3 linked regions of the Blastococcus colisei genome follow. The protein of the gene in region 3 interacts with the protein of the main gene of each other region in a pairwise test. Links are inferred from orthologs where the notes say so. Each region holds a gene or a part of one and is shown on either strand. Other genes may lie near its edges.

Region 1 (6,125 bases), 2.7 Mb from region 3 along the record:
GCGTCGGCTGCGGGCGGGCGGCGGAGGCGGCCCGGGCCGCCTCCAGCGCGGCGCGGGCGATGTCGCTCGGGCGCGCCGGCCGGTCCTCGTTCACGAGGCCTCCTGTCCGGCCGCGGCCCCGTCCTTCACCAGGACGGCGAACCCGCCGCCCACCTCGACCCGGGCCCCGCGCAGCTCCTCCGGCACGTCGTCGAGCACCGCGGCGGTGATCAAGGTCTGCTCGGCGGATCCGGCCACCGCGGCCAGCGCCGCGCGCCGCTCGGCGTCCAGGGTCGCGAAGACGTCGTCCAGGATCAGGATGGGGTCCTCTCCGTCCCCCCTCAGGAGGGCGAAGGTCGCGAGCTTCAGCCCGAGCGCCAGTGACCAGGACTCCCCGTGGCTGGCGAACCCCTTGGCCGGCGATGGCCCCAGGTGGATGACGAGGTCGTCACGGTGCGGGCCGACCAGGGTCATGCCCCGGTCCAGCTCGTCGCCTCTCCGCTCGCCGATCCGCTCACGCATGGCGGCGGTCAGCTCACCGGCCGAGGGCGCGGGCGCTCCTGGGACGACCGCCGTCCCGTCGCCGGCGAGCGGCACCGTCGAGGTGTACCCCAGCGCGGCGACCGCAGCCCCTACGCCGGCGACGCCGGCGTAGGCCTCGGACAGGTGCGGGGCGAGGTCGGCGATCAGCTGCAGGCGCGCGGCCAGCAGCTGGCCACCGAAGTCGGTGAGGTGACCGTCCCAGACGTCGAGGGTCTCGATCGCCTTTCCCCGGGCCAGGCGAGCGGTCTTCAGCAGCGCGTTGCGCTGCTTGAGCACGCGGTCGTAGTCCGACCGCACGCCGGCCAGCCGCGGCGTACGGGTGACCAGCAGCTCGTCGAGGAACCTCCGCCGTTCGGTGGGGTCGCCGCGCACCAGCGCGAGGTCCTCGGGCGCGAACAGCACCGTCCGCACCAGGCCCAGCAGCTCCCGGGGCCGCGGCAGCGGGCCGCGGTTGACGCGGACACGGTTCGCGCGGCCCGGGTTGATCTCGATCTCGACCAGCAGCTCCCGGTCCCCGCTGCGCAGCGCGGCCCGGACCACGGCCTGGCTGTCGCCGTGCCGGACCATCGGGGCGTCGCTGGACACCCGGTGACTGCTCATCGTGGCCAGGTAGCCGACGGCCTCGACGAGGTTGGTCTTGCCCTCGCCGTTGCGGCCGACGAACACCGTGGGGCCGGGGCCGAGCGCGAGGTCGACCCGCTCCCAGCTGCGGAACGACCCCAGTTGCAGGTGCCGGACGTACACCTCAGCCCACGGCACCCGTGGCGTTTATGGCCATAAACGCCGCTGAGAGGTGTCGGCGGGTCATGCGGGCTTCTCGGCCTCTTCCGCCTGGACGGCGCGCACGGCGTGCCCGCCGAACTGGTTCCGCAGCGCTGCGACGGCCTTCATGGTCGGGGAGTCGTCCTGGCGCGAGACGAAGCGGGCGAACAGCGACGCCGCGATCGTCGGCATCGGGACGGCGTTCTCGATGGCCTGCTCGACGGTCCACCGGCCCTCGCCGGAGTCCTCGGCGTAACCGGTGATCTGCTCGAGCTCCGGGTCCTCCTGCAGGGCCCGGACCAGCAGGTCCAGCAGCCAGGAGCGGATGACGGTGCCCTGCGTCCAGGACGCGATGACGCCGGGCACGTCCTCGATCAGGTCGACGGCGGCGAGCAGCTCGTAGCCCTCGCCGTAGGCCTGCATCAGCGCGTACTCGATGCCGTTGTGGACCATCTTGCTGAAGTGACCGGCACCGACGGGCCCGGCGTGCACGAACCCTGCTCCCGGCAGCTCCTGGCCCGACTCGTCATGCGGGGCGGGCGGCTTCAGCGCGTCGAAGATCGGCTGGGACTTGGCGACGTCGTCCTTGGTGCCGCCGACCATCAGCGCGTAGCCGTTCTCCAGGCCCCAGACGCCGCCGGAGACGCCCGCGTCGATGTAGCCGACGCCCTTCTCCCGGCACATCACGTCGTGCACCTGGTCGTCGGTGTACTTCGAGTTGCCGCCCTCGATGATCACGTCGCCCGGGCTGAGCAGCTCGGACAGCTCCTTGACGGTCGCCCGGGTCGGCTCGCCGGAGGGCACCATCACCCAGACGACCCGCGGCGCGGACAGCGCCTCCACGAGCTCGGGCAGGCTCTCGACGTCGCGCTTCCCCGGCGCGCGGTCGTAGCCGACCACCTCGTGGCCGGCACGGCGCAGCCGCTCGGCCATGTTGCCGCCCATCTTGCCCAGCCCGATCAGCCCCAACTGCACGACGGCGTCCCCTCTCGGCGTTCTGTCCTGGTCGGTGGTTCGCGAAGTGGCTCAATCGTGCTGGCTCGCCGGGAGTTGCGCGAAAGGGAGCCGGCTCCGGCGGCTCAGCCGGGCAGCCGCACCGGCATGATCAGGTAGCGGTAGCTCCCGCTGCGCTCGGCCGGCTTCTCCGGCCGGCCGTCGTCGGCGGCCGGCTCCTCGACGCCGGAGAGCACGGCCGGCTTGAGCGGGCTGGTGAAGTCCATCCGCGCCCGCTCGCTGTGCACCGCGGCCAGTCCGTCGAGCAGGAACGTCGGGTTGAAGCCGATGGTCAGCGGCTCGCCGTCGAACTCGACGTCGCAGCGCTCCTCGGCCTGCCCCTCCTCGTCGCTGCCGCCGGCGCGCAGGGTGACCTGCCCGGGGGTGAACTCGCAGCGCAGCGGCGTGCCGCGCTCGGCTACCAGGGCCACGCGCTTGGCGGCGTCGGTGAACAGTCCCACCGGCAGCGTGGCGTGCGAGTTCGACTCGTTGGGCATGATCGCGCGGTACTTCACGAACTCCGCGTCGAGCAGGCGCGTCGTCGTCTGCCGGTCCTTGCCCGACAGGCCGAGGATCCCCTCGCCGGAGCTGCCGGACGCCAGCGAGAGCACGATCTCCGGCCCGCTGGTCAGCGTCTTGGCCGCGTCGGCCAGGGTGCGGGCGGGCACGAGGACCGCGGCGGACACCCCCGGGGTCTCCGGCCGCCAGGCGAACTCGCGCACCGCCAGCCGGTACCGGTCGGTGGCGGCCAGGGTGATCAGGTCGTCCTCGATCTCCAGCCGGACGCCGGTGAGCATCGGGAGGGTGTCGTCGCGGCCTGCGGCCACGGCCACCTGGCCGACCGCCTCGGCGAAGACGTCGCTGTCGACCAGCCCGGCCGACGACGGCATCGACGGCAGGGAGGGATAGTCCTCGACCGGCAGCGTCGGCAGGCTGAAGCGGGCGTTGCCGCAGGTGATCGACAGCCGCGGACCCTCGGCCGTGATGTCCACCTGGTGCGGCGGTAGCGCCCGGGTGATCTCCGCGAGCAGCCGGCCCGGTACGAGGACGCGGCCGGCCTCGGTGGCGTTCACGTCGACCTCGGCGCGGGCGGACACCTCGTAGTCGAACCCGGAGACCGACAGCTGGTTCCCGTCGACCTCGAGCAGGATCCCGGCCAGGACCGGCACGGAGGGACGCGGCGGCAGGCTGCGTGCCGTCCAGGCGACGGCGTCGGCGAGCACCTCACGTGCCACCCGGAACTTCATCTCTCGACCCACCCCAGCTCAGCTTCGGCGTCCCTCTCGCGGGAACGGCCCTCGTGCACCGGCAGGTGGGCGCAGGTGCGTCCGGTGCCGGTGCGGTGCTCATCGTGCCTGCTGCGGTCCCCCCGGGGGAAACCCCGGTCCCTCGATGAGCTGTTACGCCTCTTCCGGCGCAGGCTCCCCACTCCGATCTGCTGCCCGCCGGTGCGGGTCTCGTGCCTGGCTTCGTGTCTGGGTCAGGGCTCGGGGCTGCGCTCCGGAACGGAGCTTCCCCACCCAGAGTGTGGTTCGAGAATCTCCGAGATAACTCCCTCATCCTCGTCATCACACGTGTGGAAGCTGGGGATCGAGGCCGTTCGTGCAGGTCAGGTCCCGACCACGGCTGTTGGCCGATTGTGGGCGGTCACCGTCGACCTGTTGTCGACACGTGGACATCTCGACGGTTGTTCACCGTCGTCGGTCGGCGTCCACCCCTTGTCCCCCGTGTCTCCCTGCTGGATCCCCAGGTCGTGCCCAGCCCGACGGCGACGGCGATCGGTCCTCCGGGACCGGGATCGGGGCATGTTCGCCATACCTGCAGGTCAGGGCGGGATTCAGGGACGGATCGGCGTCGGCGGCAGCACGGTCGGCCGACGGGCTTCGGTGACCAGCGGTGACCCGTCGGGCACGAGATCTCCCCAACCTGTGCACATCCCTGGGGACAACTTCTCGACGAGTCGACGCGGATCACCGACCGGCCACCGGCAGCTACCGCCCCGGACGAGGGCTCCGGGGGTGTCGACTTCTTTCCACGGCTGTGGACAACCCAGTGGGAAACAACTCCGACGTCCTCCGGACGACACCGCGGCCAACAACTTCGTCGTCCTCCGGACGACACCGCGGCCAGGGCGATGGCTCCGAGCCAGCCGGGGACGGCACCCGTCGCGCCGAGTGGGCCCGGAGGGTCCGCGCAGGCGCGACTCAACGGCTCAGCGGGCTGGGGGACGGCAATTGGAGGCGGCGCGGTCCGGAGGACCGCAGTGTCATTGCCTTGCGCGGCTCTTGATGCGGGCCGTGAGCTCGGTGACCTGCGTGTAGGTCGCCCGCCGCTCGCTCATCAGGTTGGTGATCTTCTTGACCGCGTGCATGACGGTCGTGTGGTCCTTGCCGCCGAAGGATGCACCGATCCGCGGCAGCGACAGCTCGGTCAGCTCGCGGCAGAGGTACATCGCGATCTGGCGCGCGTTGACGAGCGTCCGGCTGCGGTTGGAGCCCTGGAGCTCCTCCATCGTCACCGAGAAGTACTCCGCGGTGGCGGCCATGATGATCGCCGCGGTGATCTGCGGCCCCTGCTCGTCGCTGATCAGGTCCTTGAGCACCAGCTCGGCCAGCGGCAGGTCGACCTGCTGCTTGTTGAGGCTGGCAAACGCGGTCACGCGGATCAGCGCGCCCTCGAGCTCCCGGATGTTGGTCTGCACCTTGCTGGCGATGAACTCCAGGACGGCGTCGGGGACCTGCAGCCGCTCGCCCCACGCCTTCTTGCGCAGGATGGCGATGCGGGTCTCGAGATCGGGCGCCTGGACGTCGGTGATCAGACCCCACTCGAACCGGGTGCGCAGCCTGTCCTCCAGCGTCGTCAGCTTCTTCGGCGCACGGTCGGAGGTGATGACGATCTGCTTGCTGGCGTTGTGCAGCGTGTTGAACGTGTGGAAGAACTCCTCCTGCGTGCGCTCGGCCCGCTCGAGGAACTGGATGTCGTCGATCAGCAGGAAGTCGATGTCCCGGTAGCGACGGCGGAAGTCCTCGGCCCGGCCGGAGTGCACGAGATTGATGAACTCGTTGGTGAACTCCTCGGTGCTGACGTAGCGCACCTTCACGTTCGGGAACATCCGCGCCGCGTAGTGCCCGATCGCGTGCAACAGGTGGGTCTTGCCCAGGCCGGACTCGCCGTAGATGAACAAGGGGTTGTAGGCGCGGGCCGGTGCCTCGGCCACGGCCACCGCCGCGGCATGGGCGAACCGGTTGCTGTTGCCGATGACGAAACTGTCGAAGACGTACTTGGGGTTCAACCCGGGGTCCAGGCCGGCCGGGCGGCCGGAGTCGGGACGGCGACCCCGCCCTGCCCCGCCGGCGGGAGAACCACGCCGGTCCCCGCCGGCCGGACCGTCGAGGTCGAAGGGCAGGACGTCGGCGGATCGACCGTCGCCGGCCCCGCCCCAGTCACGGCTCGGCTCCGAGCCCCACGTCGTGGTGGCCCAGTCCTCCGGGGCGCCACGGTCGACCGGCGCCCGGTCGGCCGGGCGGAGCTCGCGCACCTCGGAGTCGGCGCGCACCGGTCGCTCGTCGGAGCCGTCCCGGTCCCAGGGCGCGGACCCGACCACATCGGTCCGGACGCCGAAGGCGCTCCGGCCGTCGTCGGCGCGGTCGCGGCTGGCGCGGTCCTCCTCGGCGCGCTGCACCTCGGCCGCCGTCCACGGTCGCCGGGTGGGTTCCTCGTCGCGCGGCTCCGACCGGGGCTCGGCCGGTGCGTCCTCCAGCTGGACGGCGACGCGGATGTCGCGGCCGAACTGCTCGGACAGCGCCTCGGCGAGCACCCGGCGCATGCGGGACTCCAGCACGGTCTGG
Region 2 (6,193 bases), on a different replicon or contig from region 3:
ATCTCCGCCCGGCCCCGGGAGAGCTTCTTCTGCAGGCGCAGGGCGGTGTAGAGGCCGACGTACCCCCCGCCCACGACCAGGATCACGGGGCGGTGAGTCAGCTCGCGAGCGATCGCCTCAGCCATGCGACGAGCCTAGGCCCGGGAGGGCGCGCCGACCCGGTGAGGACTACGGCGGTGGCGGGAACCCGGCGAGTTCGGTGGCGCGGCTCAGCACGGCGTCCAGCATCGGCTCGGTGAGGCGGCCGGTGAAGGTGTTCTGCTGGCTGACGTGGTAGCTGCCCAGCAGCGTCAGCGGTCCGTGCAGGCCCGCCAGCGCCACCTCGATGCCATGGCCGAACTTCGGCCTGGGCCGCGGCGGTCGGTAGCCGGCCGCGGCCAGCACCGGCCACAGCGCCGTCCACCCGAAGCCACCGAGCACCACGACCACCCGCAGGTCCGGCAGGAGGGCCAGCTCCCGCGCCAGCCAGGGGTTGCACGTGTTGCGCTCCTGCGGGGTCGGTGCGTTGTCCGGTGGCGCGCAGCGCACGGAGGCCGCGACCCGGACGCCGGTCAGCTCCAGCCCGTCGCCGATGTGCGTGGACGTCGGCTGGTTGGCCAGCCCCGCCCGCCAGAGAGCGGCGAAGATCCAGTCACCGCTCCGGTCGCCGGTGAACACCCGGCCGGTGCGGTTGCCGCCGTGCGCGGCCGGCGCCAGCCCCACGACGGCGATGCGCGCGTCGGCCGGGCCGAGGCCTGGTACCGGGCGGCCCCAGTACTCCTCGTCCCGGAAGGAGGCGCGCTTGACCCGCGCGACCTCCTCGCGCCAGGCCACGAGGCGCGGGCAGGCGCGGCACCCGGAGATCCGCGCATCGAGGACGGCGAGATCGCGCACCGATGCGGCCGAGCGGACGACCCCTGCCGGGCTGCGCGTGACGGGGAAGCCGTCGGCGTCTACAGGCATAGGTACCTATACGTGCGTCCGGGGCTCCAAAACATAGGTATAAATTCCTATGCCTGGGGGCGGGCCAAACGCAGGGCGATGCCGTCCAGGATGTCGTGCTCGCTGACGACGACCTCGGCCAGACCGAACTCGTCCATCAGCACCCGCAGGATCAGCGCTCCGGCACCGATGACGTCGACCCGGCCGGGGTGCATGACCGGCATGGCCGCGCGGCGCTCCCGGGTCGCGGCCAGCAGATCGGCGGAGACCTCCCGGACAATGGCCACCGGGATCCGCGAGCCGTGGATGGCCTCCGGGTCGTACTCCGGCAGGTCGAGGGCGATCGCGGCGACGGTGGTCACCGACCCCGCCACCCCGACGAGGGTGGCCGCCTCGCCCACCGGAACCTCGGCGACCACCTGGGCGAGGGCGGCCCGGACGTCGTCCTCGGCCCGGCGGATCTCCGCAGGCGTCGGCGGGTCGCCGTGCAGGTGCCGCTCGGTGAGACGGACGCAACCGATGTCGACCGACCTGGCCGCGCGCACGCCATCGGCGTCGCCGAGCACGAACTCCGTCGAGCCCCCGCCGATGTCGACGACGAGGAACGGCGGGCGCGGCGCGGCGGACCCGTGGGCGCCGGCGGCCGACTCGAGCGAGGCGGTTGCGCCGAGGAAGGAGAGCTCGGCCTCCTCATGGCCGGTGATCACGTCCGCCGGGCGGCCGAGCGTCACCGTCACCATCTGCTCGAAATCCGCCCGGTTGGCGGCGTCCCGGCTCGCGCTCGTGGCCGCCATCCGGACCACCGTGGCACCCAGCTCGCGGGCAGTGGTGGCGTACCCGAGGAGGGCCAGGCGCGTCCGCTCGATCGCCTCCGGTGCGAGGCGGCCGGTCGCGTCCACGCCCTGGCCCAGCCGGACGACCTCCATGTGACGGGCCAGGTCCGTGTGCGCGCCCTGTTCCGGCACGTCGGCGACGAGCAGCCGGATGGAGTTGGTGCCGCAGTCGATGGCGGCCACCCGCGTCACGGAGCCTCCTCGGCGGCGGGCTGGGCGCACGGTCCCGCGGCCCACCACTCCCCCATCTCCTCGACCGCCCGGTCACCGATCGGGTTGACGCCCGGGCCGGCGGCGAGGGCGTGGCCGGCCAGCGCGTGCAGACACTTCACGCGGTCGGGCATCCCACCGGCGGTCATCTGCGTCGGCAGCACGTCCCGCGCGTCACGGGTGGCGAGGTAGGCATCGTGCGCACGCTGGTAGCCGGCGGCCAGCTCGGGATCGGTGGCCAGCTCGTCCTGCCACTCGCGCATCCGGCCGGCCGACTCCAGCCGGCTGGCCGCGGCCGTCGCCCGCGGGCACGTCAGGTAGTAGAGCGTCGGGAACGGCGTGCCGTCCTCGAGCCGGGGCGAGGTCTCGACGACGTCGGGCTGACCGCACGGGCAGCGGTGCGCCACCGCAACCAGGGCGCGCGGCGGGCGACCGAGCTGGCGGGCGATGATCTCCCGCTCGGCATCGGTCACGGTTCGGCTCACTCCGCCTCCTCGCTGGCGCTCGTCGACGTCGTTCCCAGGGCTGCCGTGTCCATCCGTGAGCTCGCGAGCTCGCTCACTCGGAAGGCTCCGCGTCGGCGTCGGCGTCGGCCAGCGACTGCATCAGGTTCTCGTACCAGGGCAGTTCCTCGTCCGGGCCGGCCGACGCCAGCGTGCCGGCGTCGCCCTCCACGGCCTCGCCGTCCACGACGACGACCAGCCGGTCGCCCGGCAGGACGTAGGTGAGCCGCTCCCGGGCCTGCCGCTCGGCGTAGACGGGGTCGGACTGCCGCTCGAGCTGCTCGCGGAGCTCCACCGCCCGCTGATCCAGCTCCCGCCCCTCGGCGGCGAGCTGCTCGAGCTCGGCCTGCCCGGCCAGGTACTGCCGGATCGGGCCGGCCAGCGTCAGCGCGAGCAGGAGCACCAGCCCACCCAGCAGGACGGCCCGGCCGGTGACCAACGGCCGCCGGCGTACCGCCGTCGCGGCCGTCGACCGGACCGACCGGCGCACGGAACGACGAGCACCCGGCCGGCTGGTGGCGCTGCTGCGCAGGCCAGCCGGGACCGGCCGGGTGGAGTGCACCCGGGGCGCCCGGCCGGTGGTGCGGGTGACCCGGCCGCTGCCGCGGTGGCCGTCGCCCGGCGATCCGCCCCGCCGGCCTCGAACGTTGCTCATCCGCCTGTGCCCATCGGCGAGCGGCTCAGCCGGCCAGGCGCGGGAAGGCCGCGGCGCCGGCGTAACGGGCGGCGTCGTCGAGCTCCTCCTCGATGCGCAGCAGCTGGTTGTACTTGGCGACGCGCTCGCTGCGGGCCGGGGCGCCGGTCTTGATCTGCCCGCAGTCGGTGGCGACGGCGAGGTCGGCGATCGTGGTGTCCTCGGTCTCGCCGGAGCGGTGGCTCATCATCGAGCGGTAGCCGCTGCGGTGGGCCAGGTTGACCGCGTCGAGGGTCTCGGTCAGCGTGCCGATCTGGTTCACCTTCACCAGCAGCGCGTTGGCCGCCCCCCGGGCGATGCCGTCGGCGAGCCGGGTCGGGTTGGTGACGAACAGGTCGTCGCCCACGATCTGCACCCGGTCGCCCAGGGCATCGGTCAGCGCAACCCAGCCGTCCCAGTCCTCCTCCGAGAGCGGGTCCTCGATGGAGACGACCGGATAGGCGTCGACCAGCTCGCGGTAGTAGTCGACCAGGTACTCCGCCGAGCGGGACTGGCCCTCGAAGTCGTACCCGCCGTCGGTGTGGAACTCGGTCGCGGCCACGTCCAGGGCGAACGCGATGTCCGAGCCGAGGGTGTAGCCGGCCTTCTCGACGGCGTCGGCGATGAGGTCCAGCGCGTCACGGTTGCTCGGGAGGTCGGGGGCGAAGCCGCCCTCGTCGCCGAGGCCGGTGGAGAGCCCGCGGCCCTTCAGCACCCCCTTGAGCGCGTGGTAGGTCTCGGTGCCCATGGCCAGCGCCTCGGCGAAGGTGGCGGCGCCGATCGGGGCGATCATGAACTCCTGCACGTCGACGTTGCTGTCGGCGTGGGCGCCACCGTTGAGGATGTTCATCATCGGCACCGGCAGCAGGTGAGCCGAGGGACCACCGACGTAGCGGAAGAGCGGCAGACCGGTGGAGTCCGCGGCGGCCCGCGCGACCGCCAGGCTCACGCCGAGGATCGCGTTCGCGCCCAGGCGCGACTTGTCCGGCGTGCCGTCGAGGTCGATCAACCGCTGGTCGACCAGCCGCTGCTCCGTCGCCTCGTAGCCGACCAGCTCGGGGCCGATGACGTCGAGGACGCCGTCCACAGCCTGGGTGACACCCTTGCCGCCGTAGCGCTCGCCGCCGTCGCGCAGCTCGACCGCCTCGAAGGCGCCCGTGGAGGCGCCGCTGGGCACGGCGGCCCGGGCGATGGTCCCGTCGTCCAGGGCGACCTCGACCTCAACGGTGGGGTTTCCGCGCGAGTCCAGGATCTCCCGCGCGCCTACGGCATCGATGCTCGGCACAGGGGCAGCCTAACCAGGCTGCTCCGTCCCGCTCGTCAGCCGCGCGTCACTGGCGTCTCTATACGGCCCGCCGGGCGGGTCGGAACCGGAGCCCTCGCCCGCGCGGCTCCACGGGCGCGACCATCGGCATGCCCCTGAAGGCTGCTCCAGGGACACCTGCCGCGCGAAGGTCAGACGAGGGAGATCGGCTCTCCGAGACGGATCTCCCCATCGGAGAGGACGTCGACGCGCAGCCCGCCGCGGTGGATCAGCGGCCGCAGGATCCCGGGCCCGCTGAGCCGGTCCAGGTGGACGCAGGGCTCACATAGCCGGCGACCTTCGCATAACGCGGTGCCGAGGGAAAAGGTGCGTCCGACGAGGGCGTTGACGTCGATGCCCCGGGTGAGCACGTTGCGCCGGGTACCGGCGAAGCTCAGCGGCTGCCCAGCCGCGGCCATCTCGTCGAGAACCTCGGCGGCGATCAGGGTCAGGTCGTACCCGGGGCGGTGTCCGGCACGAGGACTGAACGTGCCGGCACGCGCGGCGTAGCGGTCGCCCTCGAGTCCGCGTCCGGCGCGCGCCTGCCCGATCTCCAGTAGCTGCATCGGCGCCTCGGCCGCGGGCGCGACGGCGATGCCTTCGACGGTGCCGTGCAGGTCGGGCACAGCCGGGGTCTGCCGGAGTACCGGGTCGAGGGAGGCCACCGCGTAGGCCTCGGTGATGCGGAGTTCGACAGTCGCCCGGCCCACCAGTGCCGGGGCCTGAGGGCTCAGGACGACGCCCGGCGGCGTGCCGAAGGCCAGCACGGCCACGCCAGGGGCGTCGGGTCTGGATCTGACGGCAGGGTCGGCGGCGTCCACGACGGCGATCCACCAGCCAGCCCACTGGAAGCGCACTGCGTCGGCGATCGGCACCAGTCCCGAGCCGCGCTCGGCAAGCCAGGTGCGCCACGCGCCCAGAGCGTGCGCCAGATCGTTGTCGGACAGAGGCACGTCGCCCACGGGAATCTCGGTGACGGATGCCAAACAGGTGGCGAATCCGCGGACCAGCACGGTGGCGTCCGGGCCGCCCGGGAGCTCGACGTCGATCACGGGGCCTCCCAGAGAGCTCGAGCCCCTCGCGCAGGGCACGACGCACGCGGACCTTACGGGCAGCGGGGAAGCCGACGCACGACTGTCCGAATGTGTTCCTAGCTGGGCCGCTACGGGACATCTCGTGGCGGCCATCATCCGCATCTCGTGGCTCGCCGACTGGACCCCCAGTTGTGACGCTAGAAGGGCGGGATGTCGAGGTCGCTGCCGAACCGCGGTGGGCGACTGACCAGCACCTTGCCACTGGGCATGGTGATCGCCAGCCCTCCGTCGTCGACCGCATCGAAGCGCCAGCCCGGCGCCTGATGCTTGAGCCGGTGATGGTGTTCGCAGAGGCAGCAGAGGTTGTGGTACGCGGTTGGGCCCTCGGGCCACTCCCGCCGGTGGTCGAGGTCGCACGTCCGAGTGCGGGCGCGGCACCCCGGGAACCGGCAGCGCCGGTCGCGCAGCCGCACGAAGCGGTCGAGTTCCGCTCCCGGCGTGTACCCGTCGGTTTCCGACGGCGGACCGAGGCACGCACCGCGGCGGATCCCCGCGGCGTCGGTCAGGGCGATCAGGCTGCCCCGCAACTTGTCGACGACGGCGATGTGCGGCCGATGGGCCAGCCCCGTTCCGCCGAGGTCGCGCACACCGATCAGCGCACCCACGTCCAGCAGAGTGCGCAGCTCACCGTCGGTCCAGGTGCCGTCGAGGATCGC
Region 3 (6,205 bases):
GGTTCTCCGCCGTGACGGTGCTGGGCAGCGGCACCCGCCCGAGCACGCGGAGTCCGTAGCCCTCCAGGCCGGCGCGCTTGGCCGGGTTGTTGGTCAGCAGCCGCATCGTGTGCACGCCGAGGTCGACCAGGATCTGCGCGCCGGTGCCGTAGTCGCGGGCGTCGGCGGGCAGGCCGAGGTCGAGGTTGGCATCGACGGTGTCCACGCCCCGGTCCTGCAGCTGGTAGGCCTGCAGCTTGTGCAGGAGGCCGATCCCCCGGCCCTCGTGCCCGCGGATGTAGAGCACGATGCCGCGGCCCTCCTGGGCCACGGCGGCGAGCGCGGCCTGCAGCTGAGGGCCGCAGTCGCAGCGCAGCGAGCCGAACACGTCGCCGGTGAGGCACTCGGAGTGCACCCGGACCAGCACGTCGTCGCCGTCGCCGATGTCGCCGTAGACGAAGGCCACGTGCTCGCGGTCGTCGTAGGAGCTGGAGTACCCCACGGCGGTGAACGTGCCGGCGGTCAGCGGGACGGTGGCCTCAGCGACCCGCTCGACCAGCTTGTCGAAGCGCTTCCGGTAGGCGATGAGGTCGGCGATGGAGACCATCACCAGGTCGTGCTCGTCGGCGAAGACCCGGAGCTCCTCGCCGCGGGCCATGCCGATCGGGTCCTTCTCGCTGACGATCTCGCACAGCACGCCCGACGGTCGCAGCCCCGCGAGCACCGCGAGGTCGACGGCCGCCTCGGTGTGTCCAGGCCGCCGCAGCACGCCGCCGTCCTTGGCGCGCAGCGGCACGATGTGGCCGGGGCGGCTCAGGTCCTGGGCGGTGCTGTCGGCCGCGGCGAGCGTCCGGATGGTGGTCGCCCGGTCGGAGGCCGAGATGCCCGTCGTGATGCCCTCGCGCGCGTCGACCGTCACCGTGTACGCGGTGCCGTGGCGGTCCTGGTTGACGCGGAACATCGGCGGCAGGTCGAGCCGGTCGGCGTCGGCCTCCGTGACGGCCACGCAGATGTAGCCGGACGTGTAGCGGACCATGAACGCCACGAGTTCCGGGGTGGCGAGCTCGGAGGCGAAGATCAGGTCGCCCTCGTTCTCGCGGTCCTCGTCGTCGATGACGACGACCGGCCTGCCGCTCTTGATCGCGGCGATCGCGGTCTCGATGGTGTCCAGGCGCGCCAGGGGGCTCTCGTTCATCGCCGTCCTCCCAGCAGACGCTCCACGTACTTGGCGATCACGTCGACCTCCAGGTTGACGGTCTCCCCCGGGGCGCGCGCACCGAGCGTGGTCTCGCGGAGGGTGGTGGGGATGAGGCTGACCTCGAACCAGGGCTCGGGCACATCGGCGGCGCTCACGGCGCTCACGGTGAGCGAGACGCCGTCGACGGCGATGGAGCCCTTCTCGACGACGTAGCGGGCGAGCTCCTGGGGCAGCGCGACGCGCACGACCTCCCAGTGCTCACCGGGTGTGCGGCCCAGGATCCGGCCGACGCCGTCGACGTGGCCCTGCATGAGGTGCCCGCCCAGGCGGGTGTGCGGCGTGACGGCACGCTCGAGGTTCACCGGGGCGCCCTCGGCGGCGGACCCCAGGCTGCTGCGGATCAAGGTCTCGGCCATGACGTCGGTGCTCCAGACGTCGCCGTCGACCGCGGTCACGGTGAGGCACACGCCGTTGACGGCGATCGAGTCGCCGAGCTCCACGTCCTCCAGCACCCGCTGCGCGCGGATCCGGAGCACTGCGGAGTCCGACTGCTCCTCGCGGACGACGACGGTGCCCACCTCTTCGACGATCCCGGTGAACACCTCAGCTCCCTCCGTCCGCGTGCTGGTCCCCACCAGTGTGCCGGGTAGGTACCAGCCGGATCTGCACGTCCCCGCCCATCGGGATGAGATCGACGATCCGCAGGGAGAGCGCATCGGCCATCGTGCTGATTCCCAGGTCACCCACCAGGGAGGAACCCGCCCCCAGCAACGTGGGCGCCAGGTGCACGAGCACCTCGTCCACCAGCCCCGCTCGGAGAAAGGCCGCAGCGAGGGTGGGCCCGCCCTCCAGCAGGATCCGGCGGACGTCCCGGTCGAACAGCTCGGCCAGGAGGTCGGCGGGAGTACCGGCGCGACTGACGTGCGTCGGGGCGGCCTGGTCGAGCAGCCGGGCGGTGCCCGGGAGCCGCCCGCGGCGGTCCACGACCACCCGGAGCGGCTGACGCCCGGCGAGCCGTCCCTCCGCGTCGCGGACGGTGAGCTGCGGATCGTCGGTGAGCGCCGTTCCCGAGCCGACGACGACGGCGTCACAGGTGGCCCGCAGCCGATGCACCGCGGCGCGCGCCTCCTCGCCGGTGATCCACCGGCTGGTCCCGTCGGCCGCGGCGACCCGGCCGTCGAGCGTGGCGGCGGCCTTCCAGATGACGAACGGGCGCTGCTCGCGGACGCCGGTCAGCCACGCGGCCAGAGCGCCCTCCTCGGCCGCGCCCCGCTCGACGCCGACCTCCACCTCGATGCCCGCGGCCCGGAGGCGCTCGGCGCCCCCGCCGGCCAGCTCCGTCGGCTCGGGAACGGCCACCACGACCCTGGACACCCCGCCCGCGATCAGCGCGTCCGCGCACGGCCCGGTGCGGCCGGTGTGCGCGCACGGCTCCAACGTGACGACGGCGGTGCCACCGCGGGCGCGCTCGCCGGCCTGCGCGAGGGCGGCCACCTCCGCGTGCGGGCCGCCGGGCGGTGCCGTCGCCCCCTCCCCCACCGGCGTGCCGTCGGAGGCGAGGATCACCGCGCCCACCGCGGGGTTGGCGCTGGTCGTGCCGAGGACGGAGGCACCGAGCTCCCGGGCCCGGGCCATGGCGTCGGCCTCTCGCCCCCGCAGGTCGGTCGGGGTGGCGCTCACCCGCGCATCGCCGCGGCGGCCTGCTCGCGCAGTGCGGCGATGGCCTTGCCCGGGTCGTCGGCCCCGTAGACCGCGGAGCCCGCGACGAACATGTCGACCCCGGCCTCGGCGGCCTGCTCGATGGTGTCGGCGTTGATGCCGCCGTCGATCTCGACGATCAGCCTCAGCTCGCCTGCGTCGACGAGCCGCCGCGCCGTCCGGACCTTGTCCAGGACGCCGGCGATGAACGACTGCCCGCCGAAGCCGGGCTCGACGCTCATGACCAGCAGCGTGTCGAAGTTCCGCAGGACGTCGAGGTAGGCCTCCAGCGGCGTCCCGGGCTTGATCGCCAGGCCGGCCAGGGCTCCGGCGGCCCGGATGTCGCTGGCGACCGCGCGGGGGTCGGTGCACGCCTCGGCGTGCACGGTGACGTTGCGCGCGCCGGCCTCGGCGTAGCCCGGTGCCCAGCGGCCCGGGTTCTCGATCATCAGGTGGCAGTCCAGGGGCACCGGGCTGACCGCGTGCACCGCCGTCATCACCGGGAGGCCGAAGGTCAGGTTCGGCACGAAGTGCGCGTCCATCACGTCGAAGTGGAGCCAGTCGGCGTCGGCGACCCGCCGGGTCTCCTCACCCAGGCGCGCGAAGTCCGCCGACAGGAGGCTGGGCGCGATCAACGGTTCCCGGGACACGTCCGCCGAGTCTAGGTGGGCGCCGACGTCCCACGGCCGGGGTGTTCCGCCGTGGATCGGTGCCGGCGGCGGCGGTGCTCTGGCGGCCTACACGGCCGGGCGAGCGTTACCCGCTGCTCGCCTAGCGGGTGCGGCGGAGCAGGGCCATGAACATGGCGTCGGTGCCGTGCCGGTGCGGCCACAGCTGGCCGTACTTCCCGCGCTCGATGCCCGGCACCTCGGGGAAGAGCGGTGCGACCGGCAGGACCTCGACGTCGTCCCGGGCCGCCGCTACGTCCACGACGCCGATGGTCTCCTCCGTGTGCGGCGAGCAGGTCACGTAGGCCACCACTCCTCCGGGACGGACCGACGCCAGGGCCCCGGCCAGGAGCTCCACCTGCAGCTCCACCAGCGGGGCGACGTCCTCGGGCGTCCGGCGCCAGCGCACCTCCGGACGGCGGCGCAGCGCGCCCAACCCGGTGCACGGCGCGTCGAGCAGCACCCGGTCGAACGAGCCGGGTGCCCACGGCGCCTCCCGCCCGTCGGCGGCCAGCACCTCGACGTCGGCCTCCCCGGCCAGCGCCTTGCGCACCAGCTCGGCGCGGTGCGGCGCCCGGTCGGCGGCGGTCAGCCGGACACCCTCGGGCCGGACGGCGGCCAGCAGCCCGGCCTTGCCGCCGGGTCCCGCACACATGTCCAGCCACGCCCCGTCCCGGCCGTCGAGAGGCGCGCGGGCGAGCAGCAGCCCGGCCAGCTGGCTGCCCTCGTCCTGCACCGCCGCGACGCCGGACCGCACGGAGGCGAGCCGGCCGGGATCCCCGCCGTGCAGGCGCACCGCATGCGGCGACCACGGGCCTGCCTCGCCGCCGGACTCCCCCACCAGCTGCTCGCGGTCCATGCGCCGGGCCACCAGGTGGACCTCCGGAGCCGCGTCGTCGGCCAGCAGCGCCGGTTCGAGCTCCGCGTCGCCGCCGAGCGCGACGCGCCAGGCGTCGACGATCCAGAGCGGGTGGTTCGTGGCGAGGGCCAGCCGATGGGCGTCGTCCCCGCCGAGCGCGGCGAGCCACTGCTCGCGGTCGCCGCTCGCGGCCACCTTGCGGAGCACCGCGTTGACCAGACCCGAGGCGCCCGGGCCGACGATCGCGCGGGTGAGGTCGACGGTGGTGTCGACGGCGGCGTGCGACGGCACCCGGAGGTCGATCAGCTGGTAGGTGCCCAGCCGGAGCAGGTCCAGCACCCGCGGGTCGAGCTCCGCGAGCGGGCGCGAGACCAAGCCGGTCAGGACGGCGTCGAGGGTGCCCTGCGCGCGCAGCGTGCCGTACGCCAGCTGGGTGGCGAAGGCGGCGTCCCGCTCGTCGAGCTCCGGCCGCTCGCGCAGCAGCTTCGGCAGGAGCAGGTTGGCATAGGCGGCCCGCGAGGTGACGCCGTCGAGGACGTCGTACGCGGTCAGCCGGGCGCCGTCGAGGCGCGGGGGACGCGTGGCGGGATGGCGGCGGCCCCGGGAACGGCCCGGGCTCATGCGCCCATCCGCTCGCCGGGCTCCGGACGTGCGCCCCTGGCCCAGTCGGCCGCGGGGAACATGCGCTTGCCGGCGGGCTGCACGTTCCCGAGCCGGACGGCGCCGCGGCCGGTGCCGACCAGCACGCCGTCGGAGCCGACGGCCACCTCCCCTGCCTCGAGCAGCTCAGAGCCGGCGACCGGTTGGACCGGGCCCAGCCGGAGGCGGTCCCCGCGCCACGTCGTCCACGCGCCGGGCGCCGGGGTGACCCCGCGGACCCGACGGTCGACCACGTGCGCGGGAAGGTCCCAGCTCACCCGGGCGTCGGCCGGGTCCACCTTCGGCGCCAGGCTGATCCCCTCGGCGGCCTGGGGTTCGGCGACGAGTGTGCCTGCGGCGATGCCGTCGAGGGTCGCCACGAGCAGGCCTGCGCCGCTTCCGGCCAGTCGGTCGAGGAGGTCACCCGCGGTGTCGCGGGGACCGATGGCCTCGGTGATCGTGCCGTAGACCGGGCCGGTGTCCAGGCCTGCCTCCAGTCGGAACGTCGATGCGCCGGTGATCTCGTCGCCGGCCATGAGCGCGTGCTGCACCGGAGCGGCCCCGCGCCAGGCGGGCAGCAGGGAGAAGTGCAGGTTGATCCAGCCGTGCGCCGGCAGGTCGAGGGCCGCCTGCGGGACGAGCGCGCCGTAGGCCACGACCGGCGCGCAGTCGACGGCCAGCCCGGCGAGCTGCTCGAGGAACTCCGGCTCGCGCGGCGATCGCGGCTGCAGCACCGGCAGGCCAGCCGCGTCGGCCCGCTCGGCCACCGGCGACCGGCTCACCTTCCGGCCGCGGCCGGACCGGGCGTCCGGACGGGTGAGGACGGCGACGACCTCGTGCCCGGAGGCGAGCAGGGCCTCCAGCGACGGGACGGCGGGCGCCGGCGTACCGGCGAACAGGAGCCTCAGTGGGGGCTCACCTTGACGACCGGCGGCGGTGTGGGCAGGTACGCGGCCATGCCGGCCCACTCGGCCGCCTCCAGCTCGGCCAGGGCGGCCGCCCGGGCCTCGGCGTCGAGCCGGTCGACGAACAGGACACCGTCGAGGTGGTCGGTCTCGTGCTGGATGGCACGGGCCAGCATCTCCGAGCCCTCCACCCGAACCGGATCGCCGTGCATGTTCCAGCCCGTGGCCACGACGTGCAGGTGGCGGCGGCAGTCCCAGC

Evidence for each region.
Region 1: the proteins of rpe (region 3) and dnaN interact in binary tests that used the Escherichia coli proteins (3 or more experiments, as listed by UniProt). The link is inferred for Blastococcus colisei from one-to-one orthologs.
Region 2: the proteins of rpe (region 3) and eno interact in binary tests that used the Escherichia coli proteins (3 or more experiments, as listed by UniProt). The link is inferred for Blastococcus colisei from one-to-one orthologs.

Annotation. Positions count from the first base shown.
Region 1 is NZ_VFQE01000001.1:61,063-67,187, forward strand. Bases 1,445-4,237 are described here. They hold dnaN (DNA polymerase III subunit beta), read right to left. Parts: upstream 3,525-4,237; coding sequence 2,364-3,524; downstream 1,445-2,363. Other genes in these bases: gnd (phosphogluconate dehydrogenase (NAD(+)-dependent, decarboxylating)), read right to left, coding at 1,445-2,259. Also shown: FHU33_RS00295 (DciA family protein), read right to left, coding at 1-94; DNA replication/repair protein RecF, read right to left, coding at 91-1,281; more of gnd, read right to left, coding at 1,327-1,444; chromosomal replication initiator protein DnaA, read right to left, coding at 4,544-6,125. UniProt on the Escherichia coli protein: Confers DNA tethering and processivity to DNA polymerases and other proteins. Acts as a clamp, forming a ring around DNA (a reaction catalyzed by the clamp-loading complex) which diffuses in an ATP-independent manner freely and bidirectionally along dsDNA.
Region 2 is NZ_VFQE01000002.1:251,057-257,249, forward strand. Bases 2,287-5,147 are described here. They hold eno (phosphopyruvate hydratase), read right to left. Parts: upstream 4,426-5,147; coding sequence 3,148-4,425; downstream 2,287-3,147. Other genes in these bases: FHU33_RS20710 (DUF501 domain-containing protein), read right to left, coding at 2,287-2,449; FHU33_RS20715 (septum formation initiator family protein), read right to left, coding at 2,523-3,122; FHU33_RS25540 (MOSC domain-containing protein), read right to left, coding at 4,596-5,147. In the rest of the region: FHU33_RS20695 (NAD(P)/FAD-dependent oxidoreductase), read right to left, coding at 1-125; FHU33_RS20700 (uracil-DNA glycosylase), read right to left, coding at 169-942; FHU33_RS20705 (Ppx/GppA phosphatase family protein), read right to left, coding at 990-1,946; more of FHU33_RS20710, read right to left, coding at 1,943-2,286; more of FHU33_RS25540, read right to left, coding at 5,148-5,495; FHU33_RS20730 (HNH endonuclease signature motif containing protein), read right to left, coding at 5,675-6,193. UniProt on the Escherichia coli protein: Catalyzes the reversible conversion of 2-phosphoglycerate (2-PG) into phosphoenolpyruvate (PEP). It is essential for the degradation of carbohydrates via glycolysis.
Region 3 is NZ_VFQE01000001.1:2,786,598-2,792,802, forward strand. Bases 1,690-4,562 are described here. They hold rpe (ribulose-phosphate 3-epimerase), read right to left. Parts: upstream 3,526-4,562; coding sequence 2,854-3,525; downstream 1,690-2,853. Other genes in these bases: FHU33_RS13275 (riboflavin synthase), read right to left, coding at 1,690-1,779; ribD (bifunctional diaminohydroxyphosphoribosylaminopyrimidine deaminase/5-amino-6-(5-phosphoribosylamino)uracil reductase RibD), read right to left, coding at 1,781-2,857; FHU33_RS13290 (RsmB/NOP family class I SAM-dependent RNA methyltransferase), read right to left, coding at 3,647-4,562. Also shown: FHU33_RS13270 (bifunctional 3,4-dihydroxy-2-butanone-4-phosphate synthase/GTP cyclohydrolase II), read right to left, coding at 1-1,174; more of FHU33_RS13275, read right to left, coding at 1,171-1,689; more of FHU33_RS13290, read right to left, coding at 4,563-5,023; fmt (methionyl-tRNA formyltransferase), read right to left, coding at 5,020-6,009; def (peptide deformylase), read right to left, coding at 5,946-6,205. UniProt on the Escherichia coli protein: Catalyzes the reversible epimerization of D-ribulose 5-phosphate to D-xylulose 5-phosphate.